Regions from separate parts of the Kitasatospora sp. NPDC101235 genome, predicted to be linked through region 1. Evidence: riboswitches for the same ligand, from Rfam matches in the RefSeq annotation. Region 1 holds a riboswitch; each other region holds the start of a gene.
What was found. A riboswitch is a leader RNA that binds a small molecule or an ion and turns the genes downstream of it on or off. The one in region 1 is predicted to bind cobalamin.
Positions count from the first base shown of each region.

Region 1 (7,474 bases):
GCGGCGGCGTACGGAGGGATCGTCGACAGCTCCAGCACGATGGCCCGCTGCAGCGCGTCCCTGAGCCACTGTTCGTCGCACTCCTCGGGCGGTACGTGCATCAGCCGGACGATGGCGTCGCTGCGGTAGTCCAGAGTGGTCATGACCAGCCCTTTCGTTCGGTGGTGACCGGAAGGTACTGGGGAGTTGACCGTGTGGGTGCGCATGGTGGCGGTGCGCCCCGGGAGTGCAGTCGGACGGCGGAGTGCCCGACGGTGCGGGACGCTGCCGAACAGTCGCCCGCACCACCGCCGTTCGCTGTCGGTCGGCCCCGGTTCACCCCCATGCTCGGGGCGCCTTCCCCCGTATGGCAGAGCACGCCGACGGGCACTCGGAGGTGCGCACCAGCGCCCGGAGCGGCGAACACCCCGGCACGCACTCGCGCCCGGGGTCGCTCTGGTGCGCGGTCGTCCTTCATCGCCGGGGTCAAGTCCGGGGAGTTTCCGACCGACTGAACCAACAGAGGTGCCCCGCACGGGCTGTGGCCGCGCGGGGCACCTCTGTGTCCGTACTTCCTTTAGAAGTCGTCGTCGAAGGAGACGGAGCCCTCGACGGCCACCTGGTACGCCGACACGCGGCGCTCGAAGAAGTTGGTCAGCTCCTGGACGTTCTGGAGCTCCATGAAGCCGAACGGGTTGGTCGAGCCGTAGCGGATCGGCAGGCCCAGGCGGGCCAGGCGCTGGTCGGCGACGGCCTCCAGGTACTGGCGCATCGACTCGGTGTTCATGCCGGCCAGACCGTCACCGCACAGGTCCTGGGCGAACTGGAGCTCGGCCTCGACGGCCTCCTCCAGCATCTCCGTGACCTGCTTGGCCATCTCGTCGTCGAAGAGGTCGGGCTCCTCCTCGCGGACGGTGTCGACCACGGACATCGCGAAGTCCATGTGCATGGACTCGTCGCGGAACACCCAGTTGGTGCCGGTCGCCAGGCCGTGCAGCAGGCCGCGGCTGCGGAACCAGTACACGTAGGCGAACGCGCCGTAGAAGAACAGGCCCTCGACGCACGCGGCGAAGCAGATCAGGTTGAGCAGGAACGCCCGCCGGTCCTCCTTCGTCTGAAGCGAGTCGATGTGGTCGACCGCGTTCATGTACTTGAAGCAGAACTTGGCCTTCTGCGCGATGGAGGGGATGTTCTCCACGGCCGCGAACGCGGCCGCGCGGTCCTCCGGGTCGGGCAGGTAGGTGTCCAGCAGCGTCAGGTAGAACTGGACGTGCACGGCCTCCTCGAACAGCTGACGCGACAGGTAGAGCCGCGCCTCCGGGGAGTTGATGTGCTTGTAGAGGCTCAGCACCACGTTGTTGGAGACGATCGAGTCGCCGGTCGCGAAGAACGCGACCAGTCGCCCGATGAGGTGGCGCTCGCCCTCGTTGAGCTTCGCCAGGTCGGCGACGTCGGAGTGCAGGTCCACCTCCTCCACCGTCCAGGTGTTCTTGATGGCGTCCCGGTACCGGTCGTAGAACGACGGGTAGCGCATCGGGCGCAGCGTCAGCTCGAAGCCGGGGTCGAGCAGCATCTTCTGGCGGTCGTCGGACATTACTGGCAGGCCTCGCAGGACTCGGGGTTCTCCAGGGAGCAGGCGATGGCGGCTTCCTGCTCCGGGGTGAGGGTCGGGGTGTTCACCGGCACCGGCGCGGCGGCGCGGGCGGCACCCGGCGCGGCCTGGGCGATGCGGGTGGCCGGGCGCGAACGCAGGTAGTAGGTGGTCTTCAGACCGACCTTCCACGCGTAGGCGTACATCGAGCTGAGCTTGCCGATGGTCGGCGCCGCCATGAACAGGTTCAGGGACTGGCTCTGGTCCAGGTACGGCATGCGGGCGGCGGCCAGGTCGATCAGCGCGCGCTGCGGCAGCTCCCAGGCCGTCCGGTACAGCGAACGCACCTCGGACGGCAGCCAGTTCAGCTCCTGGACGGACCCGTTGGCGTCGCGCAGGGCGTCGCGGGTCTGCTGGTCCCAGACGCCGAGCTCCTTGAGCTCGCGCACCAGGTACGGGTTGACCTGGAGGAACTCGCCGGAGAGCGTCTCGCGCTTGAACAGGTTGGACACCTGCGGCTCGATGCACTCGTACACGCCGGCGATGGACGCGATGGTCGCGGTCGGCGCGATGGCCAGCAGCAGCGAGTTGCGCAGGCCGGTCTCGGCGATCCGGGCGCGCAGCGCCGTCCAGCGGTCGGCCCACTGCGGGGCGGCCGTCGGGCTGTGCTTGTCTCCAAAGAAGTGGTCGATGTGCAGCTCGCCGCGGGCGGCACGGGTCTCGCCGTACGCCTCGTGGCGGCCGAGCTGCTCGGCCAGGTCGGCGGAGCGCTCGTACGCGGTGAGCATGATGCGCTCGGCGATCAGCGTGGACAGCTGCTTCGCCTCGGCGGAGTCGAAGTCGAGCCGCAGCTTGAAGAAGACGTCCTGGAGGCCCATCACGCCCAGGCCGACCGGCCGCCAGCGGGAGTTGGACGTCCCGGCCTCGGTGGTCGGGTAGAAGTTGATGTCCACCACGCGGTCGAGGAAGGTGACGGCGGTGCGCACGGTGGCGTCCAGCCGCTCCCAGTCCATGGCGCCGAGCAGGTCGTCGGCGGAGGCGCCGGCGGCCACGTGGGCGCCGAGGTTGACCGAGCCCAGGTTGCAGACGGCGGTCTCGGAGTCGTCCGTGACCTCCAGGATCTCCGTGCACAGGTTGGAGGAGTGCACGGTGCGGCCCGGCAGCGCGGTCTGGTTGGCGGCGCGGTTGGAGGCGTCCTTGAAGGTCATCCAGCCGTTGCCGGTCTGCGCGAGGGTGCGCATCATGCGGGCGTACAGGGTCTGCGCCGGGATGGTGCGGACGGCCTTGCCGGCCAGCTCGGCCTTGCGGTACGCCTCGTCGAAGTCGGCGCCCCACAGGTCGACCAGCTCCGGCACGTCGGCCGGGGAGAACAGCGACCAGTCCTCGTTGGCGTTGACCCGGCGCATGAACTCGTCCGGGATCCAGTGCGCCAGGTTGAGGTTGTGGGTGCGGCGCGCTTCCTCGCCGGTGTTGTCGCGGAGCTCCAGGAACTCCTCGATGTCGGCGTGCCAGGTCTCCAGGTAGACGCAGGCCGCGCCCTTGCGGCGGCCGCCCTGGTTGACGGCGGCGACGGAGGAGTCGAGGGTGCGCAGGAACGGCACGATGCCGTTGGACTTGCCGTTGGTGCCGCGGATCAGGCTGCCGCGCGAGCGGATGCGCGAGTAGGACAGGCCGATGCCGCCGGCGTGCTTGGACAGCCGGGCGATCTGCGCGTAGCGGCTGTAGATCGAGTCCAGGTTGTCCAGCGGGGAGTCGAGCAGGTAGCAGCTCGACATCTGCGGGTGGCGGGTGCCGGAGTTGAAGAGCGTCGGCGAGGAGGTCAGGTACTCCAGGCGGCTCATCAGGCCGTACAGCTCGGCCACCTCGCGCACCGACTGCTCGCTGTCGCCGACCGCCAGGCCACAGGCGACGCGGAGCAGGAAGTGCTGCGGGGTCTCGATCACCTTGCGGGTGATCGGGTGGCGCAGCAGGTAGCGGGACTGCACGGTGCGCAGGCCGAAGTACTCGAAGCGGTCGTCGCCCGCGGCGTCGATCAGCCCGTCCAGGGCGGCGGCGTGCTTGGCGACGAAGGCCGCGGTGGTGTCGCCGATCAGGCCCTCGGCGTGGCCGACGGCGATCGAGGCGGAGAAGGACACCGAGCCCTGGCTGGTCGCCTCGTCGACGATCTCCAGCGCGAGCAGGCGGGCGGCCAGCTTCGAGTACTGGGGGTCCTCGGCGATCATCGACGCGGCGGCGTCCACGGCCAGCCCGCGCAGCTCGGCGAAGTCCGAGCCGGCGTGGCGGCCGCGCAGCGCGGCGGCGGCGACATGGCCGGGGTCCACCTCGGTGAGGTCGGTGCTGCGGTCGGTGAGCAGCCGCAGCAGGGCGCCGCCGGGGTCGGAGACCGTCGGGTCGGTGAAGGCGGTACCGGAGCCCTGGGCGGGCAGGGTGGCTGAGGCGGCGATGGTCAAGGCGCTCTCTCCTGGCGGCGATCGGCGGCGGTGATCGGGGGCACCGGGCCGATCTGGGCAGGGGAGCACGGCGCGAACGCAGACGGCGTCGCGCGACGGTGACTCCCCGGCCCGCCCGCGAGGCCCGGAGGGGTACTGCTGGTGCCGGCGCGGCCTCTGCGGGAGGGCCGTGGCGCACGCTGTCCGGCAGGTAATCGGACTCGCGGGACGGCTGCTGGAGCCGCCCGCACACCGCTGCGGGGCAGTCCCGGATTCGCACCGGGTTCCCCTGCATCGACAGCAGGAGTGAGCATACATGTAGTGCCGCCGGACTGCGGCGGCACCATATGTTGTGCCTGTCGTGTCGCAGATGTGCGTGAGCCGGGCGGCCGGTCAGTGCTTGAGATAGACCTTGTACGTACTCGAATCGCCGGTCGGCGACGTGAATTGGGCGACCAGCCGGTAGTGCCCGGCGGCGGTCAGGGCCTCGCTCAGGGCCCGGTCGGTGGCCCTCGGCGCGGTGCTGTCGAGGACGACCATCGTGAACCAGCCGTCCCGGATCGCGGCCGCGCTGCCGTCGTCGCCGTGGTGCTGGACCCCGGCCCCGTCGCGGTACTCCGTGCCGGTGCGCGCGGAGACCCACTGCTCGGGCTTGGAGACGCTGCCGAGGTAGTACTCGGCGAGTCCGTCGACCTCGGTGAGGTAGCGGCCCTGGGGCTGCGTGTGGGCCCGCAGGACGGCCAGCAGACGGCCGGAGTCGGGCCCGTTCTGGTAGCGCAGGGCGGATTGCTCCAGGCCGAGGGCGAGCAGGGCGACCCAGACCAGGATGCCGAGCTGGGGATGGCGGAAGTGGGCACCGACCAGCCGGGTCAGGCCGACCCCGGCGAGCGGGGCGGCGAGCAGCATGCCGTAGCCGAGGTGGCGGAACAGCGCGCCGGAGGTGCCGGTCCACAGGTGGGCGGCGGGGATCAGCAGGGCGGTGACGGTCAGGGTGGCCCCGAACAGGGCACGCTGGCTCCGGGAGGTGGGGACGGCGTCCTTCTCCGTCGCGTTGTGCTCGTTCATCTGTTCGCGGCGCGCGTAGGCGATGGTGCCGGCCACCGCGAGGACGGTGAACAGACCGGCCCACTGGAGCGTGCCGAGCAGGATCGAGCCGGCAGAGCCGCGGGCGTTGCCCTGCGAGGGCGACCACCCGGCGACCTTGCCCAGGGTGCCGAACGGGAGCAGCAGGACGAGGGTGCCGAGGGCCGTCAGCAGCGCGCGCACGGCGGCCGGCCCGGCCCGGTGGTACGGCCGGGCGCAGGCGAAAGCGAGGGCGACCAGCGCGGGCACGGCGAAGGCCGCGGAGTAGGCCACGGCGCAGGCCAGTGCCGTGGGTGGGGCGGCGAGCAGGGCCAGGGCCGGATGGCGGCGGGCGGTGAACACCGTGGTCCAGGCGGCGAGGGCGACCAGTAGTACGGCGAGGGACTCGGGCGCGGCGTAGAAACCGACCACGACGGTGGACTGGAGGACGGCGTACACGGCTATGGCGCAGATGGCGACCCGCTCGTTGAACAGCCGCCTGGTCAGCGAGTACAGCAGCACCGTGGTGAGCAGCGCGAAGCCGAGGCTGAGCAGCCGGGTGCCCCAGATGCCGTTGGCGTCGGCGGCGGCGCCGGCCAGCGGCGGGTAGAGCCAGGGCGAGCCGTGCACCCGGTCGACCAGGTCGGTGGTGACCGGGGTGCCGTGCAGAAGGTGGGCCAGCTGCTGGCGCCCGGAGACCATGGCGGCGGCCTCGTCGGGGTGCGCGGCGGCCAGCAGGCGCAGCGAGAGCGCGGCCTGGACGGTCAGGACGGCGCCCAGCAGGCCGCGGGCGATCCAGCGGCGGCGGGGGCTGGGGCCCGGGTCCCAGCCGATCGCGGGAACCTGCGGGATGGTGTACGGGGCCAGCTCGACGGCGTCGGGGTTGTCCACCGCCACGGCCGTGCGGGGCTCGGCGTGGTCAGGGTCCGGTTCGGCGGTCGGGCCGTGGGCGGGGCGGCCTTGGGCGGAGCGGCCGTGCGGGACGGGAGGGAAGTCGGATTCAGTGCTCATCAGGGGTTCCGGATGTCGAAGCCGTAACGGGGGTCGGACACGCGCTGCTTGAACGCGGCGAGGGTGTCCGGGACGGCCTCGACCCGCCAGTCCGCCCGCTTGACGATGTTGAACCAGACGAAGCCGACGATGTCGTCGTGCGCCTCCAGCCCGGAGAACAGCTGGTCGATGTCCGCGTGCTGGCGCTTGCCCTGCTCGGAGGCGGTCTCGCTGATGAAGAACGGCTTGTTGGAGAAGGTGCGGATCTCGGCCATGGTCGGCCCGTAGAGGGCGTCGAAGGTCTTCGGCCCGGTGCGGGTGAAGTAGCCGGTCATGCCGGCCCAGTCGACGTAGGTGTCGCCGGGGTAGTACGGCGCCAGGCGGGTGTTGGGCGCGGGGTCGGTGATGTTGGGACTCCAGACCCAGATCACGTTCGTGGCGCCGGCCTGGTCGAAGAGGTCGTGGACGTGGCGCCAGGTGGCCACGAAGTCCTGGGGGGTGGCGGCCTGACGGCCCCACGGGTACCAGTCGCCGTTCATCTCGTGGGCGATGCTGATGGCGATCGGCAGGTTGAGCTTGGCGACGGCCTTGGCGACGCCGCGCACGTAGTCGTCGGTGTCGCCGGCCGCGATCGAGGCGAGCGAGCGGTCGTGCGGCTCCCAGGCCATGAAGGGCAGTGCCCCGGCCTCGTGGATCCGGCGCACGCCGGCGGTGTCGAAGCCGCCCTTCCAGTGGGCGTAGTACTCCAGGACGTTGGGCTGCTTGCCGATCGCGGAACTGTAGCCGGGCAGCGCGTCCATCGTGGCGGGGACGTCGGGCAGGGCGGCGCCGAGGTACTTGTGGCTCGGCTTGAGTAGCGGCGTGACGTCGTACGGGACGCCGGACGGCAGGGCCTTGGGCTGGGCGGGCGCCGCCGGTGCGGCGCCGCCGGGGGTCGCGCCGGGAGCGGTGGGGGCGGCCTGGGCGAAGTCCTTCTGCATCGCGAAGCCGGGATCCTCGGGGCCGCACGCGGTGACGAGCAGCAGGCCGGCGGCGGTCAGCAGCGGGAGCGCCAGCCGGCGACGGAGCCGGCCGGCCCGTCGGAGGTGGGCGGTCATGGCGATCACTCTGCTTCCGTGGGGCGCGGCTGGACGAGGACCCGGCCCACGATGGTGGCGTAGAAGAGGCCGGAGGCGAGGACGAGGGCGAAGTTCAGCGGTCCCATGGTGAGCATCCGCCAGATGCTCAGCAGTACCCAGAGCAGGGCGGTTCCGCCACCCCAGGCGATGACGCCGATCCAGAACCGGCGGGTCTTGTTCCTCTTGGCGCCGCTGGAGCCGGTCGGCTGCCAGGCCATCCGGTTGCGGCGCACGATGTCCCAGATGGCGAAGACGTGCGCCCAGCCGTACATCATGCGGGCGGCCCAGGCCTCCAGCCGGTAGGG
Region 1 covers NZ_JBIWNZ010000002.1:355,286-362,759, forward strand. Annotated here, with positions in the region: gene ACIRRH_RS05035 (ferritin-like protein) at 1-143, opposite strand, end outside; gene ACIRRH_RS05040 (ribonucleotide-diphosphate reductase subunit beta) at 557-1,573, opposite strand; gene ACIRRH_RS05045 (ribonucleoside-diphosphate reductase subunit alpha) at 1,573-4,020, opposite strand; cobalamin riboswitch at 4,188-4,346, opposite strand; gene ACIRRH_RS05050 (glycosyltransferase family 39 protein) at 4,393-6,072, opposite strand; gene ACIRRH_RS05055 (glycoside hydrolase family 26 protein) at 6,072-7,148, opposite strand; gene ACIRRH_RS05060 (glycosyltransferase family 2 protein) at 7,154-7,474, opposite strand, start outside.

Region 2 (7,474 bases), on a different contig from region 1:
GGTGACCGGTACGCGGCTGTCCAGTTTACCCATGTCCGACGGACCGAGGCGCGGCGCCTCCCGGATCTCCAGCCCGATGCCGTGGCCCACCGGGCGCGGGGAGGCCTCGGTGTGGCCGGCCGCCTCCAGGACCTGCCGGGCCGCCCGGTCGGGTACGCACTGCTCCACCCCTGGTCCGAGCGCCTCCCGCCCTGCCCGCTGGGCCCGGAAGACCAGCCGGTGCAGCTCCACCTGCCAGGGCGCGGGGGTGGCGCCGATCACGAAGGTGCGGGCGGTGGAGACGCCGTAGCCGCGGTACTGGGCGCCCATCACCACGGTCAGGAAGTCGCCCTCCTCCACCCGGCGGTCGGTCGGCTGGTGGGCGGCCTGGCCGGAGTGGCTGCCGGTGCCGACCGAGACCGGGAAGGCCGCCCGGTCGGCGCCGTGGTCGATCATCCGGCGCTCCAGCTCCATCGCCAGGTGCCGCTCGGTGCGGCCGACCAGGATCGACTCCAGCAGCTCGCCGAGCGCCTGGTCGGCGATCTCGGCGGCGATCCGCAGGTCGGCGATCTCGCGCTCGTCCTTGATCACCCGCAGCCGCTCGACCGTCTGCCCGAGGTCCACCAGCCGGGCCCCCTCGGAGCGGCCCCCCACCGCCCGGTGCCGGCTGACGGTCAGGTCGTGCTCCTCCACCGCCAGGCCCGACACCCCGGCCCGTACGGCCGCGGCCGCGGCGGCCAGCGCGGTGTCCGAACCGGCCGCCACCGGCATCCGGGTGACGTCCGGAGCGATCAGGTGCTCCCCGGAGTCGTCCGGCGGCAGGTCGTCCGGCAGCGCGAGCAGCGCCCGTTCCCTGGTCAGCAGCAGGCTCGCCCCGCAGGGCGCGCAGCCCGTCAGGTACCGCACGTTCGCCGCGCGGGTGATCAGCGCTGCGTCGGCCCCGGCCGCACTGCAGTGCTCCCTCACCCGCTCCCGCCGCCCCGCGTACGCATCCGCCATGCGTCGAGCCTACGAACCCCCGGCCCGAACCGCCCGCCGAGCACCCCCGACAGAACCCCCGGTGCCCCTTGCGCGCCCCCTGCGCGACCGCGCCGTCACTCTCGGACACGCGCCGTGGCCCCCGCTCCCCCACGCGCCGCACACCGAGGGCCCCGCACCCCTCGGCGGCGCCCACCCCTCACCGTCCGTCACCACCCGTTCACCACTCGTCCGGGTCGAGCGGGCCCCGCCGCAGCGCGGGATCGCGCTGCCGAAGCCGGGCCGGCGGCCGGTGGGCCGACAGTGGGCGGACACGGGCGCTCCCCGGCATCCGGGAATGGGCAGGGCCGGGCTCGCGTTCTCACCGCACGAAAACGACTTCCATTTCGGTGTACGGCCCCGGCCGACGCCCGAGACCCGACACCCAGGACCCAGGAGGACGCCCGATGGCCCGCAGCGAACTGCGCCCGGTGATCAAGCTCCGCTCCACCGCCGGCACCGGCTTCACGTACGTGACCCGCAAGAACCGCCGCAACGACCCGGACCGGATGGTCCTGCGCAAGTACGACCCGGCGGCCGGCCGGCACGTCGACTTCCGCGAGGAGCGCTGACCCCGCACACCCGAACGGCGCCTCCCCGAGCCCGGGGAGGCGCCGCCGCGTCCGCTCGACGGCTCAGCGCGGCGGCGGGACGGAGACCACCATGGTCAGCCGCAGCACCCGCTCCCCCGCGTTGCGGTAGACGTGCGCGTACGAGGCGTCGAAGGAGACCGTGCCACCGGCCGGCACCGGATGGTCCGTGCCGTCGTGGACCAGGGTCAGCTCCCCCTCGTCGACCCGGACGATCTCCACCGTCCCGGCCGGGTGCGGCTCGGAGGAGTACTCCTCGCCCGGCTCCATCCGCCACTCCCACAGCTCCAGCGGCCCGGGCGCCTCGATCCCGTGCAGCAGGGTGCCGGTCCCGCCGGACGGCCCGGTCCACAGCGGCACGGCCTGGTCACCGGGCACGATCCGGACGTCCGGGCCCTTCTCGTAGTCGAGCAGCGTGGCGATCGAGACGCCGAGCGCGTCGCCGAGCCGGACCACGGTGGCCACGCTCGGATTGGTACGGCCCTGCTCGATCTGGACGATCATGCCGCGGCTCACCCCCGAGCGGGCGGCGAGGGCGTCCAGGGTGTGGCCGCGCTCGGTGCGCAGCCGCTTGAGGTTGTGGGCGAGCGCCCGGGAGACGAGGTCGGGGTCCGGCACGCGGGCAGTCCTCCGGTGTCCACTGGCTGAAACAGTACAAAATATTCTTCGGCAAGTTCAGTTCATTGCACTACGCTGCCGTCTCGACAACGAGTCCATCCGACTGTACTTCGGAGTGCATTGTGCTGTCCTCGATCTGCGGGGCCTCGCGGTGACCGCCCTGCTCGCCCTCGCCGCCAGCCTGCTCTGGGGCGTCGCCGACTTCGGCGGCGGCGCGCTCGCCCGACGACTGCCCGCACTCACCGTGGTGGTCGCCTCCCAGGCGACGGCCGCCGCCGTGCTGCTCGCCGCCGTCCTGGCCACCGGCGGCTGGACCGACGCCACCCCGGCGCTCTGGTGGGCGGTCGCCGCCGGGGTGATCGGCCCGTTCGCGGTGCTCGCCTTCTACCGCGCCCTCGCCCTCGGCCCGATGGGCGTGATCTCCCCGCTCACCACCGTCGGCGTCGCGGTGCCGGTGGGCGTCGGCCTCGCCCTGGGCGACCGGCCCGGCCTCGGCCAGGTCGCCGGGATCGCGGTCGCGGTGGTCGGCGTGGTGCTGGCCGCCGGCCCCGAGCGCGGCGGGCCGCGTGCGGCCCGCAAGGCGCTGCTGCTCACCGTCGCCGCCGCCTTCGGCTTCGGCACCGTGATGGCCCTGATCGCCCACGCCTCCACCGGTGGCGGCCTGCTGCTGGTGCTGTGCGTCCAGCGGGTGTGCAACGTGGCCGTCGGCGGCGCCGTCCTGCTGGCCGGGCTGCGCCGCTCCGGCGGGACGGCCGAGCTGCTGCCCGGCATACGGGCGCAGCTGCCCGCGCTCACCGCGACCGGGCTCGCCGACGTCGCCGCCAACGGGGTCTACGCGATGGCCTCGCACCGCGGCTCGGCCGCCGTGGCCGCCGTCCTCTCCTCGCTCTACCCGGTCGTCACCGCACTGATGGCGCGCGGGGTGTTCAAGGAGCGGCTGCGCCCGGTCCAGACGGTCGGCGCCGGGCTCGCCGTCGCGGGCACGCTGCTGCTCGCGGCCACCTGAGTCACGAGTTCTCGGGCGTCCAGCGCTGCTCGACCCGGGCCAGCTTCCAGTACCCGATCGCGATCGCCCAGACCACCACGAACAGCCCGGCGATGGCGTAGCCGACGTTGTCCAGCGAGATGTCCGCGATGAACCCGGTGACCGGGTCGGTCAGATCGAGCTTCTCGTGCAGCACTCCGACCAGCTCGATGGTGCCGATGATGAAGGCCACCGCGATCGACAGACCAGTGATGGTCAGGTTGTAGTACACCTTCCGGACCGGATTGGCGAAGGCCCACTGGTACGCGAAGTTCATGAACGTCCCGTCCAGGGTGTCGAACAGGCTCATCCCGGCCGCGAACAGCAGCGGCAGGCAGACGATCGCGTACCAGGGCAGGCCGGAGGCCGCGCCCGAGCCGGCCATCACCATCAGGGTGACCTCGGTCGCGGTGTCGAAGCCCAGGCCCAGCACCATGCCCACCGGGAACATCTGCCCGGGCCGGGTGATCGAACGGGTCGCCCGGTTCAGCACCCGGGCCATGAAGCCGCGCGAGTCGAGGTGCGCCTCCAGCTCCTTCTCGTCGAACCGCCCGGCCCGCATCGCCCGGAACACCTTGAGGATGCCGAGCAGTGCCGCCAGGTTGAGTGCGCCGATCAGGTAGAGGAACGCGCCGGAGGCCGTCGTACCGACCATCCCGAGCCACTTGTGGGTGGTCGACTCGTCGTCCATCAGCGTGTTCGCCAGCTGCGCGCCGCCCGCCACCAGGGCGGCCATCAGCACCACCATCGAGGAGTGTCCGAGGGCGAACCAGAAGCCCACCGAGACCGGCCGCTTGCCGTCCGCCATCAGCTTGCGGGTGGTGTTGTCGATCACCGCGATGTGGTCGGCGTCGAAGGCGTGCCGCATGCCGAGGGTGTACGCGGTGATGCCCAGGCCCACCCCGAAGACCTGGGTGCCGACCGCGTACTTCTCGGGTGCGACCAGGAAGATCAGCGTCCCGAAGGCCACCACGTGCATGGCCAGGATCACCACCATCAACCCGGCCGTACGGACGGTGTCCTCGCGCCGCCATCTGAAGGCGGGCAGGACGGAAGGGGCCGTCTTCGCCCCGGCAGCAACGGTTTCGGGCAGGGTCATCTGCGGATCACGCTCCAGCACCTCGTGGAAAACCTCGTGAGATGCCGTGGCCGGTCTCCTGGCTTACGGGACGCCCGTACCCGCCTTCCCAGGCGCGCGAGGCGCCCAGTGGCTCCGTGGGTACGGACGACGTTCCTCCGCAGGCGGAGGAACGACCCGATCACAGTGGCGAGGGCCGCTCCGGGCTGGGACCCCTGAGGGTCCGTCACCGGTCTTCCCGAGCACCACGGCGGGCTACACCGTAGGGGCCGGGCACGACCCGTGCAAGGCTGCGCACCTGCGCAGGTGTCCAGGATCACAGGGGAGCGCCTGCAAGAATGTCCGCATGCATCTCGTACCGGCCGACCGCGCGGGCCACCGCACCATCGACGGGCACCGGGTCTGCGAGGCCATCGCCGCGATCGGCGACCCCGCGCACGTCCGGTCCTGGGCCGAGCGGTTCTCCCTGCTCGCCGACCCCGGGCGGCTCGCCCTGCTGCTCGCCCTCCACCGGGCCGGCCCGCTCGCCGTCACCGACCTCGCGGTCGCCACCGGCATGCGCGACCCCGCCGTCTCCCAGGCACTGCGGCTGCTCCGCACGGCCGGCGTGGTCACCGGCGACCGGGACGGACGAGTGGTGCGCTACCGGCTCGTGGACGAGGCCATGCGCCCCCTCCTTGACGAGTGCGCCGCCGCCGAGCACCACGAACCCAGCGCGGCCGCGGGCTGACTCCTTCCCGGGCCCGCCGGTTCCCGGGAAGGACGCGACGCGCCGGAGGCGGCCCCTGCCAGTACGATCATGACGTGCCGTCCCACCCCCACGCCTGGCCCGCCGACCGTTGGAACACCGACCCGGTCAAGGCCCGCGTGCTGGCGGTCGCCCGCACCCTCACCTCCGCCACCCGGGTCCTGGACGTCCTCTCCCTGCTGGGCCCGCACGGCATCGACCTCTACTTCACCGTCAACCCCGGTTCCGCCTTCGCCGACCGCGCCCTCGACGAGTACCTCCACGGCCTGCCCGGCTTCACCGTGCTGGACTGGGAGGACGCCGTCCGCCGCCACTTCGACCTGGCCGTCGCCTGCGCCGTCCACTCCTCCATGCACCGCCTGGACGCCCGCCTCGTCGTCCTCCCGCACGGCGCCGGCTACAACCGCCTGGTCACCGAGTCCACCGGCGACACGATCAGCGCCGCCGGCCTGTCCCGCAACGAACTCACCCACCACGGGCGGGTGTTCGTGGACGTCCTCGGCCTCTCCCACCCCGAACAGCTGGACCGGCTACGGGTCTCCTGCCCCGAGGCGCTCGACGTCGCCAAGGTGGTCGGCGACCCGTGCTTCGACCGGATGCTCGGCAGTCGGCGCTCCCGCGACGGCTACCGCGCCGCGCTCGGCGCCACCGGCGGCCGACGGCTCGTCGTCGTCAGCTCCACCTGGAGCGAGCACTCGTTATTCGGCCGCCGTCCCGACCTGCCCCAGCGGCTGGTCCGCCAACTGCCCGCCGACGAGTACACGGTGGCCGTCGTCCTGCACCCCAACGTGTGGAGCCGCCACGACCCCGAGGCGCTGCTCGACGACGCCCGCCGGATGGGCCTGCGTCTGATCCCGCCCCACCAGGGCTGGCAGGCCGCACTCGTCGCCGCCGACTGCGTGATCGGCGACCACGGCTCGGTCACCGTCTACGGCGCCGCCCTGGACCACCGCACCGTGCTCGTCGCCACCGGCGCCGCCGAACTCGACCCGCGCTCCCCCGGCTACGCCTTCGGCCAGGCCGCACCCCTCCTCGACCCGGACGGGGACCTCGCCGCCCAACTCGAACTGGTCCTGGCCCAGGACCCGGCCGACCTGAGCGACATCACCGGCCGATCGCTCGCCCACCGCGGCGAGTCCGCCCGGCTGCTGCGCCCGCTGCTCTACTCCTTCCTGGAGGGGCTGGACGAACCCCGGGACGAACCGGCCCTCCTGCCCTACCCCAAGCCCGTTCCATGCCCCGCGGCCACCGAGGGGCCCACCGCGTACGACGTCGAGGGCACGAGCGAGGGCACGGACGTCAGCCTCCGGCGCTACCCCTTCGACCCGAACGACCACACCCCGCGCGGCTTCCACGCCCTGACCGACGAACACCCGGGCGACGCCCTGCGCTACACCGCGGAGGTCCTCGCCCGCACCGAGGTGCACGCCGAACGCCCCGCCACCCGCTGGCTCGCCGACACCACCGCCGAACTCCCCGGCCTCGCCGTCGCGGTGGCCGCCCTCGGCCCGGCCCGCCACCTGCTCCGGCTGCGCACCGGCCTGCTGCTGGAGGCCCGCGCCGAACCGGACTGGGGCTGTCCCGACCCCGGCATCGACCCGCTGCTGCTCGGCTCCGCCGTGGCCTGCTGGCTCGCCGACGGCGGTGACCCGGCCGGCCTGCCCGAGCACGGGCTCACCGTCCGCACCGGCCGGCACCACACCCGGGTGTCCTTCCGGACGGGGCCCTAACCCGACAGTTGCCGCAGCCGCTCGCGGCTGCGCTCGGCCAGCCCCGCGTCGTCCAGCTCCTCGGCGAGGGTGAGGAGCAGGGTGTGCGCCTGCGCCTCCTTCGCGTACTGGCTCCGCCTCTCGGCCTGCCGGGCGCAGTCCTCCGCGTGAGCGACGGCGAGGTCCAGCTGCCCGAGCGCCCGGTGGGCCCGGGCGCGGACCAGCGGCAGCTTCATCAGCATGTCGTCGTCCCCGGTGGCCACGGCCCGCCCGGTGGCCCCGGTCAGCACGGTCAGCGCCTCCTCGGCGCGCCCGTCGGCGATCAGCGCCTGCGCCAGGTTGTAGCTCTGGACGATCTCGCCGTGGTCGTCGCCCCGGTTCTCCGCCAGGGCCAGCGTGAACCGCTCCACCGCGTCGCCCGGGCGGCCGTCGGCCAGGCAGAGCAGGCCGTCGGTCTCGTAGAGCACCCCGACCACCTGACGGTCGGTCACCAACGGCACCTGCTCCGTGGCGAGCGCCAACTGCTCGGCGGCGAGCCGGTACTCCTTGCGCTCGTGGTGGGCGCGGGCGAGCTGGTTGCGCATCCGGACCACGGCGTCCGGCCGGTTGTCCCACTGGGCGGACTCGATGCCGAGCCGGTGGGTCGCGATCCAGTCCTGGTAGAGCTTCCGGCCGTGGTAGAGCAGCCAGAGCGACTCGCAGAGCCGCCAC
Region 2 covers NZ_JBIWNZ010000007.1:208,246-215,719, reverse strand. Annotated here, with positions in the region: gene ACIRRH_RS14780 (Xaa-Pro peptidase family protein) at 1-978, opposite strand, end outside; gene rpmG (50S ribosomal protein L33) at 1,404-1,568, shown strand; gene ACIRRH_RS14770 (helix-turn-helix domain-containing protein) at 1,632-2,204, opposite strand; gene ACIRRH_RS14765 (EamA family transporter) at 2,356-3,210, shown strand; gene ACIRRH_RS14760 (HoxN/HupN/NixA family nickel/cobalt transporter) at 3,212-4,327, opposite strand; cobalamin riboswitch at 4,358-4,571, opposite strand; gene ACIRRH_RS14755 (metalloregulator ArsR/SmtB family transcription factor) at 4,653-5,036, shown strand; gene ACIRRH_RS14750 (hypothetical protein) at 5,111-6,784, shown strand; gene ACIRRH_RS14745 (AAA family ATPase) at 6,781-7,474, opposite strand, start outside.
Region 2: linked by a shared signal. The riboswitch ahead of ACIRRH_RS14760 (HoxN/HupN/NixA family nickel/cobalt transporter) and the one ahead of ACIRRH_RS05045 (ribonucleoside-diphosphate reductase subunit alpha) in region 1 are both predicted to bind cobalamin.

Region 3 (7,474 bases), on a different contig from region 1:
GGCCCGGGGTGTTCCAGGGCATGCCCTGCCCGATGGGTGCGATGACGGTGATCGCCATCGTGCTGCTCGACCCGCCGTTCCTGCCCGGTCTGCTCGCCATCTTCGGCGCCGCGTACCTGATGGTCAGCCGGATCGAGTACCCGAAGCCGCAGGGGCTGCTGGCCACCGCCACGCTCTGCTGGGTCGTCGTGGCCATCGGCTGCCTGGCCGCCTGGGCCACCGGGCTGCCCGGCGGCGACACCCTGATGCACGTCGGCGCCTTCGCCCAGATCACGCTCGCCGCTATGGCGCCGCTGCTGGTCATCCGCCGCAAGGTGGGGCAGAAGGTCGGCGACGTCCGCGCCCGGCGGGCGGAGTCGCGGCTCGGCTGAGTCCCGCAATTGTCATAAGAGTCAGGGCCCGGAACCTGTTGGTTCCGGGCCCTTCCTCATGTGTCACAACAGTCGAGCACCTCGGGTGCGGGCTCAGGGACCGTCAATGCGGACGCCGATACGGACGCCGGATCCGCCGTCGCTGCGGACTCCGAGCTCTTCCGCAATTGTCATAAAAGTCAGGCACCACCGGTGTGCACGCTGAACGCCGAGCGGCGGGCCGCCCGGGCCACGCCCGGGTCCGGGTGCACGCCCGAGACCGCCGTCAGCACCGAGGCCGCCCGCGGGTGCCCGGACTGCCGGGCCCGGGCGAACAGCCGGACCGGGTCGCCCGCCGAGGCGCCCTCGACGTGGCCCACCAGCAGCTCGGTCTCGCCGTGGTCGAGCACCGCGGCCGCGGTGTCCACCCAGAGCCAGGCCGCGTCCTCCGCGCCCAGCACGTCCGCCGGGGAGACGCCCTCGTCCGCGCGCTCCGCCAGCCACAGCAGTGCGTAGGGGCGCAGCACCGGCTCGTCCACCGCCGCGCGCACCGCCTGCTCGGCCGGACCGCCGGCCACCCGCAGCGCCTCGAAGGCCAGCCCGCGCACCAGCGCGTCGTCGCCCTGCGCGGCATCCAGCAGCTCGCCCACCGCCCGGTCCGCCGGTCGGGCCGCGACCCAGGCCCGGAACTCGGCACGGGCCGGGCCCGGCGAGTAGTCCGCACAGGCGTTCAGCAGCTCGAAGGCGCTCTGCTCGATGTGCCCGGCCGCGGTCTGCGCGACCGTGCAGATCTCCTCCAGCTTCGCCCGCACCGCCCAGTGGCCGAGCGGCGACAGCTCCGCGGCATCGTTCCTGCGCACCAGGGCGCCGACGGCCGCCAGGCCGTCCAGCATCCAGTCCAGGACGGCGGCCACGTCCGAGGGCGCGGCCGGGGTGTCGATCTGCGGCGCGCGGCAGGTGCCCCGGACGGCGGAAACGGCCGAGGCCGCGTGCGGCACCGGCGACAGGCCCGGTCCGCCGAGGCCTGCGCCGACCCGGCGCTCGTCCAGGCCACGGCGCAGCAGTTCCAGCAGCTCGCTCTCGGCGACCGGACCGTCCACCAGGTGCAGGAAGGAGAGCAGCTGCGGTGCCTGGTCCACGGCCTGCCCGGCCAGTACGGCGAACACACCGCGCAGCGCGGCGGGCGGCACCGGGGCGAGCAGGGTCCAGGCGTCGAACAGCGCCGACCAGCCGCGCACCACGGCCTCGTCGTCGTGCTCCCAGGCGTGCAGCCGCCAGCCGGGGCCGGCTCCGCCGTCACGGGCCTCCACCAGGCCCACCAGCAACGCCTGCCCCCACGCCTTGGCGGCGGCGCCGACCGTCATGGCCAGTGCCCGGCCCGCCGCGCGGGCGTCCTCCGGGAGCAGCTCACCGCGCTTGTCGACCTCGGCCAGCTCGCCGGCCCAGCGGGCGACCCGGACGGCGTCCACCAGCATCCGTCGGGCCAGCGGCGCCAGCTCGGCGGGTGCCGGGAAGCCCTCCGGCACGGGAACCCGGCCCCGCCCGGGAGCCGGAGCGGGCCCTCGTCGCCGGGGTACTCCGTTACGGGGGACACCCGCCCCGCCCGGCCTGCCACCGGCGGGCCGGTGGGCCGTTCCGGGGAGACGGGTCACCGTCGCACCGGTACCGATCGTCGGCGGGAGCGGGGCATCACGGTCGCGCGGGTTCCGAGACGTCACGTCGAGCAGTCTTCCCCTTGTACCGGCCTTCTGTCACATCCGGTTGTCCGTACGACCGGGCGACCGGTGGCGGCACCTCCGCAAGACCGGGCAACAGCGGCAAACCGCCTGGCCGGAAACGTGTGACCTGACCATGCCACCGGCGCCACCCCGGTCGCCGGGAATGCTCGCCCGATCACCGTGCGTACGGGCGGGGGTAAGGGGTCGGTCCAATTGTTGCCCCTGACGGCAGGGGGCTTTTCACGCGGGGAATCCGCTCCGCCGACTTCCAGCGGGACTGTCCAGCCCGAATCCGGACGGATGGCGGGCAGGGTGGCGGGGTCGTGCTGCATGAGAAGTCGGACCGGCCGACTTCTCGCGCATGCCCGGAGGAATGGCAGAAACGTTCATTCGTGGACGGCGGATTCCCCGCAGGAAAACCGGATGGGGCCCGGCCGAAACCGCCCGCACGGTCAGGGGGGGCCTAGAGCAGCGGCGTGAGCCAGCGGCGGAGGATCTCGGTGTAGTGGTCGGGGGCGGTGTTCCAGAGGGTGGCGTGGTCGGCGCCGGGGAACGCCTGCAGGCTGACCACGTCGCGGCGGGCGGCAGCCAGCTTCTCCGCGCTGCCGAAGGGGGATATCCGGTCCTCGGGGCTGTGCAGCAGGAGGGTGGGCACGCGCAGGTCGGTGCCCTCGGCTATGCGGCCGAAGTCGGCGAGGTCGACGCCGGTGCGGCCCTCGGCGGCGAGGGCGCCGAGTTCGGCGGCGACACCCTGGAAGCCGGCCCGGGCGGCGTCCCGGCGGGCAGAGGCCGGGAGGTCGAGCACGGGCGAGTCGAGGATCAGCCCGCGGACGGCGTGCGACCAGGCAGAGCGGGCCGCCGTCCGGAGGACCATGGTCGCCCCGAGGGACCAGCCGTAGAGGATCACCGCGCCCGCACCGCTGTCGAACGCCAGCCCTACCGCCGACTCGACGTCTCGCCACTCGGTCTCGCCGAAGTGGCTGAGCCCGTCGGGGGAGGCGGGGGCACCCTGGTCGCCGCGGTACGTGACGGCGAGGGCGGGCAGGCCGAGCCGGTCGAGCACGGGGAGCACCGGGAGGGTCTGCCGGCGGTCGGCTTCGGGGCCGTGCACCAGGATCACCCAGGTGCCGCGTTTGCCGTCGAGATGCCAGGCGGGCAGCGCGCCGAGTTCGCCCTCGACGACGGTGTCGGCGAAGGCGAGGCCGAGCGCCTCGGTGGGGTCGCCGAGGTGGACCCGGGGAGTGAGGCGGACCTCGGTGCCGGCGGTGAGGGTGCCCCGGTCGGCGCGGACCAGGCGGCGGGTGACGCCCCGTTCGTCGCTGTGCAGGACCTCCTCGACGACCGCGTGCCCGCCGTCCGCCCACTCGACCGCCCAGCGGCCGGGGCGCAGGCTCTCGGGGCCGCGGGTGAAGGTGACCCGGCCGGGGGCGAGGCTGTGGACCAGGAGCGGACCGGACTCCTGGACGACGGTCGCCGGACGGACCATCCGCTCGGAGGCCCGACGGCCGATCACCAGCACGGCGGCCCCGACCGCTGCGGCCGCCACGACGGCGGCGGTTCCCCATCGCATTTCGCTCCCCGCTCTGTTGGTCACGGACCGGACGGTGTTCGAGCACCAGTCCACCGGCGCCCCGCCCGCCCGGCCACCGGGCTAGGCCGTCCGGGTGACCTCGGCAGCGACCCGACGGTGCCGAGGATGAGGCCGGAAGCGGGCGGTGAAGGAGTCGACGGTGGGGCGGACGGATGGCTTCTGCGGAGCGTGCCACCGAACGGTCGGCGTGGCGTGCGATGCGGCCCCAGCCGCCGAACGCACGAAGCGGCCCGGGTCCTGTCTCTCGGATTCTGTCGGATCGGACCGCGGCGTCGGGGTGGGGCATCGCCAGGCGGAGGTGGGGGCGCCTCCCGGCCGACGACGGCCGGGGGCGCGTCGCGGGCCCGGCAAGGATCCAAGGGACAGGCCCCGTCCCCGGGCCGGTGCAGCACCGGGCGATCCCACAAGGTGTCAGTCGGCGGCGCCCGCGTGTGACCAACCCCTCCGTGACCTCGGTTGACTCCCGGTTCGGGCCCGTGATGGGATCCTGGGGCCAAACGGAGGCATGGAGAGGAAGCCGGTGGAAGTCCGGCGCGGTCCCGCCACTGTCACCGGGGAGCACGCTCGGAACATCGCCACGGCGGGCCGTCGACGGCCGCTGGAAGGCTCCGGGGGTGCGTTCGACCCGGAAGCCAGGAGACTCTCGCCCCCGTCACGTCGATCCAGGGCGCGGACCCTGAGTGAGGACACGCACGCGATGCAGGCTGCCCCGCCCCGCCGGACTCCGAGCTGCCTTCCGCCGTGCCGCCGATGACCCCGCCCGCACCTTCTCCTCCTCCGCGCCCGCTGACCCGCGCCGCCGCGTTCGCGCTCGGCGCCGTCGCGGGCTACGCCGCCGACGCCCGCTTCGCCGACCCCCGCCGGGGCCACCCGGTCGCCGTCTTCGGCAGCGTCGCGACCCGGCTGGAGCGGCGGCTGTGGCGCGACGACCGCGGCGCCGGGGCCGGGTACACGGCACTGTGTGTGGGCGCGGTGGCGGCGGGCGCGCTCGCCCTGGACCGTACGGTGGGCCGACGCCCGCTGGGCCGGGCGGCGCTGGCGGCGGCCGCGACCTGGACGGTGCTCGGCGGCACCTCGCTGACCCGGGAGGCGCGCACCATCGGCCGCTCGCTGGCCGCGGGCGACCTCGCGGCCGCCCGGGAGCGGCTGCCGCACCTGTGCGGGCGGGATCCGAGCGCGCTGGACGGGCAGCAGATCGCCCGGGCGGTGGTCGAGTCGGTGGCCGAGAACACCGCCGACGCCGTGGTGAACGCGCTGACCTGGGGCGCCCTGGCCGGCACCCCCGGTCTGCTGGCCTTCCGCGCCGTGAACACCCTGGACGCCATGGTGGGCCACCGCTCGCCGCGCCACGCCCGGTTCGGCTGGGCCTCGGCCCGGCTGGACGACCTGGCGGGCTGGCCGGGCGCCCGGCTGACGGCGCTGCTGACGGTGGCCGCCGCGCCCGAGCCCCGGACGGCCTGGCGGGTCTGGCGGCGCGACGGCTCCGCGCACCCGAGCCCGAACGCGGGCCAGGCGGAGGCGGCGTTCGCCGGCGCGGTCGGCGTACGGCTGGGCGGGACGCTGCGGTACGGCGAGCGGATCGAGCACCGGCCGGTCCTGGGCGCGGAGCTGCGGCCGGTGACGGTGGACGACATCGAGCGGGCCTGCGCGCTCTCCCGGCGGGTGGGCGCACTGGCGCTGGGTACGACGGTCGCGGGGCACGTCCTGCTGCGGACGTTCCTGGGGAAGAGGGGATGGGCATGACGAACGCGCTGCTGGTCGCGGGGACGACCTCGGACGCGGGCAAGAGCGTGGTGACGGCCGGGATCTGCCGTTGGCTCGCCCGCCAGGGCGTACGGGTCGCGCCGTTCAAGGCGCAGAACATGTCGCTGAACTCCTTCGTCACCGCCGACGGCGCCGAGATCGGCCGCGCCCAGGCGATGCAGGCGCAGGCCGCCCGGGTGGAGCCGGAGGCGGCGATGAACCCGGTGCTGCTCAAGCCCGGCGCGGACGGCCGCAGCCAGGTGGTGCTGCTCGGCCGGCCGGTGGCCGAGGTGGGCGCGCTGGACTACCGCGAGCGCAAGCCCGTTCTGCTGGAGCGCGCCCTGGAGTGCCTGGCCGACCTGCGCCGCCGCTACGACGTGGTGGTCTGCGAGGGCGCGGGCTCGCCCGCCGAGATCAACCTGCGCGACCGCGACATCGCCAACATGGGCCTGGCCACGGCCGCCGGACTGCCCGTGGTGGTGGTCGGGGACATCGACCGCGGCGGAGTCTTCGCGGCGATGTACGGGACGCTGGCGCTGCTGTCGGCGGAGGACCAGCGGCACGTGGCGGGCTGGTTCGTCAACAAGTTCCGTGGCGACGCGCGGCTGCTGGCACCCGGGCTGGAGATGCTGCACGAGCTGACCGGCCGTCCGGTGCTGGGCACACTGCCGATGCTGCCCGGGCTCTGGCTGGACGCCGAGGACTCGCTGGACCTGTCCACGGTGGTGGACCGGGCGGACGGGCCCGGGCCGCTCGGCGCGGACGTGCTGCGGGTGGCCGTGGTGCGCTTCCCGCGGCTGTCCAACTTCACCGACGTGGACGCGCTCGCGCAGGAGCCGGGCGTGCTGGTGCGCTGGGCGACCAGGCCGGAGGAGCTGGCCGACGCCGACCTGGTGGTGCTGCCCGGCACCCGGGCCACCGTCGCGGACCTCGCCTGGCTGCGCGAGCGCGGCCTGGAGCCGGCCCTGAAGGCGCGGGCGGCGGCCGGGCTGCCGGTCCTCGGGGTCTGCGGCGGCTACCAGATGCTGGCGCACTCGATCGTGGACGAGGTCGAGTCCAAGTCGGGTGCCGTGGAGGGCCTCGGCCTGTTGCCGACGCACGTGCGGTTCGGCATCGAGAAGGTGCTGGCACGGCCGGTCGGCGAGGCGTACGGGCAGCGGGTGGAGGGTTACGAGATCCACCACGGGGTGGTGGCGGTCGAAGGCGGCGACACGTTCGTCTCCGACGGCCACGGGCGGAGTCTGGACGGCTGCCGGGTGGGCTCGGTCTGGGGGACGACCTGGCACGGCGTGCTGGAGAACGACGGGTTCCGCCGCGAACTCCTGCGCGAGGTCGCCGAGTTGTCCGGCCGGGCGTTCGTCCCGGCGCCGGACACCTCCTTCGCCGCGGCGCGCGAGGCCCGGCTGGACCGGCTGGGCGACCTGATCGAGGAGCACGCGGACACCGACGCGCTGTGGAAGCTGATCGAGGGCGGAGTGCCGGCGGCCGGATCGCTGCCGTTCGTCCCGCCCGGGGCCCCTGGGAGTGACGCATGAACCGGGTACGGCAGCAGAGCCGGACGGGACCGCAGGGCCAAGCAGGGCCGCAGAGCCGGGCACGACAGGAGTGGGGTACGGCATGAGTGACGTCCGCTATCCGTTCACCGCGATCGTCGGCATGGCCGACCTGCGGCTGGGACTGCTGCTGAACGCGGTCTCCCCGGCCGTGGGCGGCGTGCTGGTGCGCGGCGAGAAGGGCACCGCGAAGTCGACCATGGTGCGCGCGCTGGCCGGCCTGCTGCCGGTCATCGCCGCCGTGGACGACTGCCGCTTCGCCTGCGACCCGGCCGCGCCCGACCCGCAGTGCCCGGACGGGCCGCACGTCTCCCCGTCCTTCGCCGAACGGCCTTCCCAGCTGGTCGAGTTGCCGGTCGGCGTGGCCGAGGACCGGATCGTCGGCTCGCTCGACCTGGAGCGGGCGCTGGCCGAGGGCGTCAAGGCGTACGAGCCCGGGCTGCTCGCCAGGGCGCACCGCGGCGTGCTCTACATCGACGAGGTGAACCTGCTCCAGGACCACGTGGTGGACCTGCTGCT
Region 3 covers NZ_JBIWNZ010000006.1:76,185-83,658, forward strand. Annotated here, with positions in the region: gene ACIRRH_RS12415 (phosphatidylcholine/phosphatidylserine synthase) at 1-371, shown strand, start outside; gene ACIRRH_RS12420 (hypothetical protein) at 551-1,876, opposite strand; gene ACIRRH_RS12425 (alpha/beta hydrolase family protein) at 2,532-3,638, opposite strand; cobalamin riboswitch at 4,169-4,302, shown strand; gene ACIRRH_RS12430 (cobalamin biosynthesis protein) at 4,410-5,402, shown strand; gene ACIRRH_RS12435 (cobyric acid synthase) at 5,399-6,937, shown strand; gene ACIRRH_RS12440 (putative cobaltochelatase) at 7,020-7,474, shown strand, end outside.
Region 3: linked by a shared signal. The riboswitch ahead of ACIRRH_RS12430 (cobalamin biosynthesis protein) and the one ahead of ACIRRH_RS05045 (ribonucleoside-diphosphate reductase subunit alpha) in region 1 are both predicted to bind cobalamin.

Region 4 (7,474 bases), on a different contig from region 1:
GACCGCCACCGCGACCAAGCCCGTCACCGTCACCGCCGCCGCCGCGCCCGCGGCCTGCACCAACGCCGACACCCGGGCGATGGACTACAACTGCTACCGCACCGACCGCTCCGCCGCCGCCGGAAGCTCGGACCTGATGTACATCTACATGCCGGCCGGAACCACCACCCTGACCGTCTCCACCACCGGCGGCACCGGCACCGCCTACCTCTACTACAACCCCGACAGCTGGGCCTCCAACACTTCCTACACCGCCTCCTCCACCACCAACGGCACGACCCAGAGCCTCACCGTCACCAACACGACGGCCGGCTACCGCTTCATCAGCCTCTACGGCAAGACCGCCTTCAGCGGCGTCACCATCACGACCCGGTACTGACCGGCGCCGCGTCCGTCGATGCCCTGGCCGGAGTGACCCGTGTCCTGGCCGGAAGCACGCACCGTGTACCTCGTGAGCCATCCCGTCCTGGACGGTTCGGGTCTGCACGGTCTGCCCTCCTCCGGGAGATCCGCCGGTTCACGAGCGCACGGGGGTTCACCCGGTTGCGGCCCCGGGCTCGGGCGGTACGACGACGACGGGGAGGTGGGCGTGGTGGACGAGCTCGGTGCTGGTCGAGCCGAGTGCGAGTCGGCCCCAGCGGCCGGCGCCGCGGGTGCCCACCACGAGCAGGCAGGCGTCCTCGCTCTCTTCCAGGAGGACCCGGGCGGGTCGGCCGTGCTCACAGCGCACCTCGACCTCCACGTACGGCTCGCCCACCTGCTGTCGCAGTTCCTCGACCAAGTCCGTCACCTCGCGGGCGACGGCGTCGTGCAGGTGCGGCGCAGGCCCGCCGCTCGGGCGGTTCCAGCCCGTCATGGCCCTGTCCGGCGGATCGGCGTGTCGGCCGCCGAAGGCACAGACGGCCCGCACGCCGACCCCTCGCAGCTGTGCCTCGCGAAGAGCGAAGAGCACAGCCCTGCGGGCGGGCTCCGAGCCGTCCGTACCGACGACGATCGGACCGGCGGGACCTGACGCGGGAGAGTGGTTCACGGGGACCTCCAGGAGGTGAGGCCCGGCAGCGGGCTGCCGGGCTCAGCGGATCCGGTGGATTCCGCGGACCCGGGGAGGCGCGGACACCGGTGCGTCCGCTGCATTCATGATCCTCCGGCAACGGCGCGGCGGCATGTCCGTCCTCGCCCCGTGAACCGCCGCACACGGTTGCGTCCCGGGAAGGAGGTTGCCCGCGACGGAGTACGGGCCGAGTCTGGAGGGGCGAGGCGCGTTCCGCGCTCCGGGACTCACGAATCGAGGAGGCCGCGGACGATGACGCTCACGGTGGCGCTGGCCGGCGACACGATGCTCGGGCGTGGGGTCGCCGAGGAACTGCGGCGCTCGCCGACACCGGGGACGCTGTTCTCCCCGGAGGTGCGGAAGGCACTGGCGGCGGCCGACCTCGTCGTGCTCAACCTGGAGTGCTGCGTCTCCGGCCGCGGGGAGCGGTGGCCGGACCCGGACAAGCCGTTCTTCTTCCGCGCCCCGCCGTCGGCCGCCGCCGTCCTCGCGGAACTGGGGGTGGACTGCGTGACACTGGCCAACAACCACGCCCTGGACTACGGCTTCGAGGCCCTCGCCGATTCCTGCGACCTGCTGGAGCAAGCCGGCGTCCGCGCGGTCGGCGCGGGGCGGGACGTGTCGGCGGCGCGGGACTTCGCCGTGCTGGAGGCCTGCGGGGCGCGGCTGGCGGTGGTCGGGGTCACCGACCATCCGAAGGAATACGCGGCCGGGCCGGGGCGTCCCGGAGTGGCCTGGGCCGACCTGTGGACGGGTGTGCCCGGCTGGCTGACCGCCCTGGTGGCCCGGGCCGCGCGGGAGGCCGACGCCGTGCTGGTCACCCCGCACTGGGGCCCCAACATGACGCCCGGGCCGCCGTCGCACGTGCGCGCGGCGGCCCCACGGCTGCTGGCCGCCGGGGCGACGCTGGTCGCCGGACACTCCGCCCACGTCTTCCACGGCGTCGCCGACCGCGTCCTGTACGACCTGGGCGACTTCATCGACGACTACGCGGTCGACCCGGTGCTGCGCAACGACCTCGGGCTGCTCTTCCTGGTGACGCTGGACGGGCCGGACGGTGCGAACCTGGCGCCGGTCCGACTGGAGGCACTGCCGCTGGCCCTGGAGTTCTGCCACACCCGCTTCGCTCGTGGCGAGGAGTGGGAGTGGATCCGCGAGCGGTTCGCCACCGCTTGCGCCGAGTTCGGCACCGAGGTGGGCGAACGGGACGGGCGGCTGACGGTCGACTGGAGCTGAGGGCGGCGGTGGCGGTCACGCTCGGCCGGCCGGCCGGACGGCGTGGTCGGGCTCAGCGTCCGCGCGTGGCCCTCGGCTGCCGGGCGCGGGCGATCCGGTCGAGATCCTCCGTGGTGACCACGCCGACGACCCGGCCGTCGTCCAGGACGAGGATCGGCGGCGGGGCGCTCGCGCGGTCCAGAACCTCGACGAGGTCGTCCCCGGGCGCGGCGACCAGGCACGCCGACAGCGGGGTGGCCAGGTCGCGGGCCCGCAGCTGGGCCCGGCGCGCGGGCGGGAGGGCCGCGAGCCGGCGCAGGTCGAGCAGGCCGCTCGGACGACCGGCGACATCGACCAGGGGGACCACCGGGAGCCCGGCATGGGCGGCGGGTTCGGCGAGGAAGCGGTCCAGGGTGAACCAGTCGGGCCCGGTGGTGACCGGCGACGTCATGACCTGGCCGATCCGGGTGCCGCGCAGGGCCGCCACCAGCACGGCGCGGCGGACCTCTGCCTGGGCGGACGACCAGATGAAGAACCCGACGAGCAGGAGCCAGATCCCGGATCCGCTGCCCCGGAGGAACTCGAACCAGCCGACGGCACAGAGCAGCAGGCCGCCCGCCTGGCCGGCCCGTCCGGCGACGCGTTCGGCCTGTTCCTGGTCGCCCCGGCGCCACCAGACCACCGATTGCAGGAGCCGTCCGCCGTCCAGGGGAGCGGCGGGCAGCAGGTTGAACACCCCGAGCAGCAGGTTGGCCCAGGCGGTCCACAGCAGCACCGCGGCCGGCAGCTCCCAGTGGAGGGCGCGTTCGGCGCCGAGTCCGGCGCCCAGGAAGACGCCGCCGAGGACCAGGCTGGTGAGCGGCCCGATCCCGGCGACGGCGAACTGGCGGCCGGGGCTCGGAGCCCGGCCCATCCGGGTGACGCCGCCCAACGCGAAGACCGTCATGTCGTCCACCCGGATCCCGGCCCGCCGCGCGGTGACGGCGTGGGCCGTCTCGTGCAGGAGCAGGCTCACGGTGAGCAGCAGCGCCCCGACCAGGCCGGCGAGGCCGTAGGTGGTGCCGGAGCGGCCGGGAACCAACGCGGGGAGGGTCTGCCCGGCGAGACTGATGCCGAAGAAGAGGACCAGGACGGGGGCGCTCCAGTGGATCCGCAGCGGTATGCCGAGGATCCTCCCCAGCGATGCGGACCCGCGCATCCCGACACCTCCTCCGGGTCGCTGCCGGCCGGTCCCGTGCTCTGCCCGCGCGGCCGGGCCGGAGCCGCCTCGTCCCGGGTGTGGCGACGGGGGCTCCGCGGTCCTCGTCGTCATCGAGGTGCCGGTCGCTGCTTCCATCGTGCGCTCAGGGGGACCGTCCGTCATGGTCCGATGGGCCCACTCCGCGCCGGCGATGAAACCTTTGCCGATGGGCCGGTCGTTCGGGCCCCGTCGGCTCCCGGTCGGGTGGACGAGGCCGGTCCGTTCCACCGGCTCGGAGCGCACGGCCTGTCAGGAGACGAGGACGGCGATGCCGTCTCCGAGCAGCTTCAGCCCGAGAACGAAGAACAGGACGGCCATCACGGCGACGTTGTGCTGGGCTGCCCACTCCTTCCAGCCGCCGAGCACGGTCTTGGCCCGCTCCCCGCCGAGGAGAAAGACCGCCAGCGGGGCCAGCAGGCCGAGGGTGGCGATCACGACGAAGATCGCCAACGATGCGATCTGCTGCCCGACCGGCAGTCCTGCTGAGCCGATCGTGGCGCCCGCGGCGATGGTCAGCGGTGCGTTCTTGGCGTTGAGCGCGGAGAAGGCCAGTCCGAGTGCGAAAACCTTGACCGGCGCGAGGCGGTCGATCGCGCCCATCCACTTCGGCAGCTGGGCCTGCGAGGGATCCCTCGGGCGTCGGCGCCACTGCCGGGCACCGAAGAGGACGAGGAACACGCCCAGAGCGAGCTTGAGCGCTCCCACCCAGGTAGCCGGGTGCTCGTGGGCGGAGGCGCCTGCCGGGGAAGCGATCGCCAGCATCACCGCGCCCAGTGCCGCGAGTCCGAGGATCCAGCCGACGGTGAAGAGGACACCGTTGAGACGTCCTCGGGGCGTGGCGAGTATGAGGATGACGGCGATGACCGGGAGCGGACTGATGGCGACGGCCGCCGCGAAACCCAGCACGTCACCGAGAACTGCGCCCATGGTTGCCTCCGGATGGCGATCCGGTGGAACGGGCTCAGGGGAAGCGGGTGATCCGACCGTCCGTGCGATGCAACGGGTTGTTCTGTGATCGGCTGCGCCGTTGTCCTCACGGCTGTGCGGAAGCGGCCGCCCGGAATGGCGACGGCGGCACACTCGGCACGTCCCACCGCTTCCATCGTCCTGCGCCTGGCCGGATCTGTCCTCGGGAGCTTCTCGGAACGTCATCGCCCCTGGCGGAGGCAACGTGAAGTGATCGGATGGACACGGCGCCGCCTGTAGAACCTGCCCGGCTTCGTGGTCACCCGCAGTGGTGAGTGCTTCTCGCCGGGGCAGCCGATGAAGTTGCCGCCGTCTCATCATGCGGACGCGTTCCGTGATTCCCGCGCCAGACCCGGTGGTGTGCCTCTAGGCTGGCCGGGCAGCTGGTTCGCCCTGTCCGCCAGACAGGGCGTCGCAAGAGGGAACCCGGTGGGAATCCGGGACTGCCCCGCAGCGGTGAGTGGGAACGACCGCCGTCATACGCACTGGACCCGGGTCGGGTCCGGGAAGCGACGGCCAGTAGGTGTCCGTCCTGGTTTCGGCCGGGGTGGGTGTGCCCGCGAGTCCGAAGACCTGCCCGTTGCCCGCCCGCGGACCATCCGCGCGCGGATATCCGGTGACCTCGAGGGCGGGTCGGCGACCACACCAGGCGGATCAGGCACGCGTGTCCACGGCGGCCGCCGTCCGGTTCGTCATCCCTTTCGCGCTCTCGTCCCGTCCCCGGGTACTTGAGGAGACAGACTCGCGAAGGAGAGTCCCTTGACCACGAAGTCCGCAGCCGCGGCAAGCGTCGCCACCGTGCACGGCTACCCCCGCCAGGGCCGGGGCCGGGAGCTCAAGAAGGCGATCGAGGGGTACTGGAAGGGCGCCGTCACCGCTGAGGTGCTGCTGGCCACGGCCGCAGACCTGCGCCGCGGGAACTGGCAGCAGCTCGCCGACTCCGGCATTGAGGAGGTCCCGACCGGTGACTTCTCGCTCTACGACCACGTGCTGGACACCACCGTCGCCGTCGGTGCGATCCCGGCCCGCCACCGGGACGCTCCTTCCCGCAGACCACCGAACTGCGCGTCGCCCGCGCCGACCTGACCGCGGGCCGCATCGACGACGCCGCGTACCGGGAGCGGATGGAGGCCGAGGTCCGCGAGGTCATCGCGTACCAGGAGAAGGCCGGACTGGACGTCCTGGTGCACGGCGAGCCCGAGCGCAACGACATGGTCCAGTACTTCGCCGAGCAGCTCACCGGCTACCTGGCCACCCGGCACGGCTGGGTGCAGTCCTACGGCACCCGCTACGTGCGCCCGCCGGTCCTCGCCGGGGACATCTCCCGCCCGCACCCGATGACCGTCGACTGGTTCCGCTACGCCCAGGGCCTGACCGGCCGTCCGGTCAAGGGCATGCTCACCGGCCCGGTCACCATGCTCGCCTGGTCCTTCGTCCGCGACGACCAGCCGCTCGCCGACACCGCCCGCCAGGTCGCCCTCGCCCTGCGCGACGAGGTCACCGACCTGGAGGCCGCGGGTGCGGCCGTCGTCCAGGTCGACGAGCCGGCCCTGCGCGAGACCCTGCCACTGCGGGCCGCCGAGCGCCCGGCCTACCTGGGCTGGGCCACCGAGTCCTTCCGCCTGGCCACCTCCGGCGTCCGCGTGGACACCCAGATCCACACCCACATGTGCTACGCCGAGTTCGGCGCGATCATGACGGCGATCGACGACCTGGACGCGGACGTCATCTCCCTGGAGGCCACCCGCTCCCACATGGAGGTCGCCGGCGAACTGGCCGAGGCCGGCTACCCGCGCGAGGTCGGCCCGGGCGTCTGGGACATCCACTCCCCGCGCGTGCCGAGCACCGAGGAGGCCGTGGAACTGCTGCGCGCCGGCCTCGCGGCCATCCCGGCCGAGCGGCTGTGGGTCAACCCCGACTGCGGCCTGAAGACCCGCGGCTGGACCGAGACCCGTGCCTCCCTGGACAGCCTGGTCGCCGCCGCCCGCCGCCTGCGCGAGGAACTCGCCGGCTGACGCACCCGTCGGGACGGACGACCGGCGGGCACGGTGGTACGCACCGTGCCCGCCCCTCGTCGAGGATCTCGCCGTGGAGATCGGCCGCCGTCGTGACAGAGGGGGTCGCAGACGAGCAGGAGGCCGGCTCGGGTCAGCCGAGCTCGTTCTTGTGGACGACGCCGTCCTTGACGATGAGGCGCAGATTGCGTTCGGGATCGGCGAGGACGGACAGGTCGGTGGTCGGGTCGCCGTCGACGACGAGGAGGTCGGCCCATGCTCCCGGCGCGATGACCCCGAGCGGCGCCGCACGGTAGGGGTCGCGACGGCCGGACAGGCGGAAGAGTTCGGCGTTGCCGGAGGTGGCCGCCTTCAGGGCCTCGACCGGGCTGAGGTAGGTGGCGAGGCGGACGAGCATCTCGTTCTGCCGGTGGGCCTTCCCCGGGGCGAGTACCAGGTCAGTGCCGAAGGCGAGCCGCACGCCGTGGTTCACCGCCCAGCCGATGGTGCGGGCGACGCCTTCGCAGACCTCGCCGTTCTTGCGGCCGCTGTCCGCGGATGCGTAGTGGTGGTCGTCGACCTCGAACGGCTGGGTGCTGAGCCACACGTCCTTCTCCGCGAGGTAGCGGATGGTGTCCTCGTCGGCGAGGTGCCCGTGCTCGATGCAGCGCACCCCGGCCTCCACCGCGCGGCGGATGCCTTCGGAGGTGTAGACGTGCACCGTCACGTAGGTGCCCCAGTCGGAGGCCGCGTCGACGGCGGCCTCCAGTTCCGCCGTGGTGAACTGCAGCACGTCGAGCGGGTCGAACTCGGAGATGACGCCGCCGCCGGCCATCAGCTTGATCTGCGTGGCGCCCTTCTTCAGCTGCTCGCGCACCGCCGCGAGGACCCGCTCCGGACCGTCGGCCACCCGCGTGAACCCGATCTGTTCGGTTCGGGCCTGCGGCCCGCCCAGGGCGGTCGGGGCGTCGTAGACCGTCCCGAAGTCGCCGTGGCCGGCGGTCTGGG
Region 4 covers NZ_JBIWNZ010000004.1:371,477-378,950, forward strand. Annotated here, with positions in the region: gene ACIRRH_RS10460 (collagenase) at 1-379, shown strand, start outside; gene ACIRRH_RS10465 (universal stress protein) at 536-1,030, opposite strand; gene ACIRRH_RS10470 (CapA family protein) at 1,304-2,287, shown strand; gene ACIRRH_RS10475 (site-2 protease family protein) at 2,340-3,464, opposite strand; gene ACIRRH_RS10480 (GAP family protein) at 3,756-4,433, opposite strand; cobalamin riboswitch at 4,889-5,047, shown strand; gene ACIRRH_RS10485 (hypothetical protein) at 5,271-5,558, shown strand; partial or broken gene metE (5-methyltetrahydropteroyltriglutamate--homocysteine S-methyltransferase) at 5,453-6,487, shown strand; gene ACIRRH_RS10495 (amidohydrolase family protein) at 6,621-7,474, opposite strand, start outside.
Region 4: linked by a shared signal. The riboswitch ahead of ACIRRH_RS10485 (hypothetical protein) and the one ahead of ACIRRH_RS05045 (ribonucleoside-diphosphate reductase subunit alpha) in region 1 are both predicted to bind cobalamin.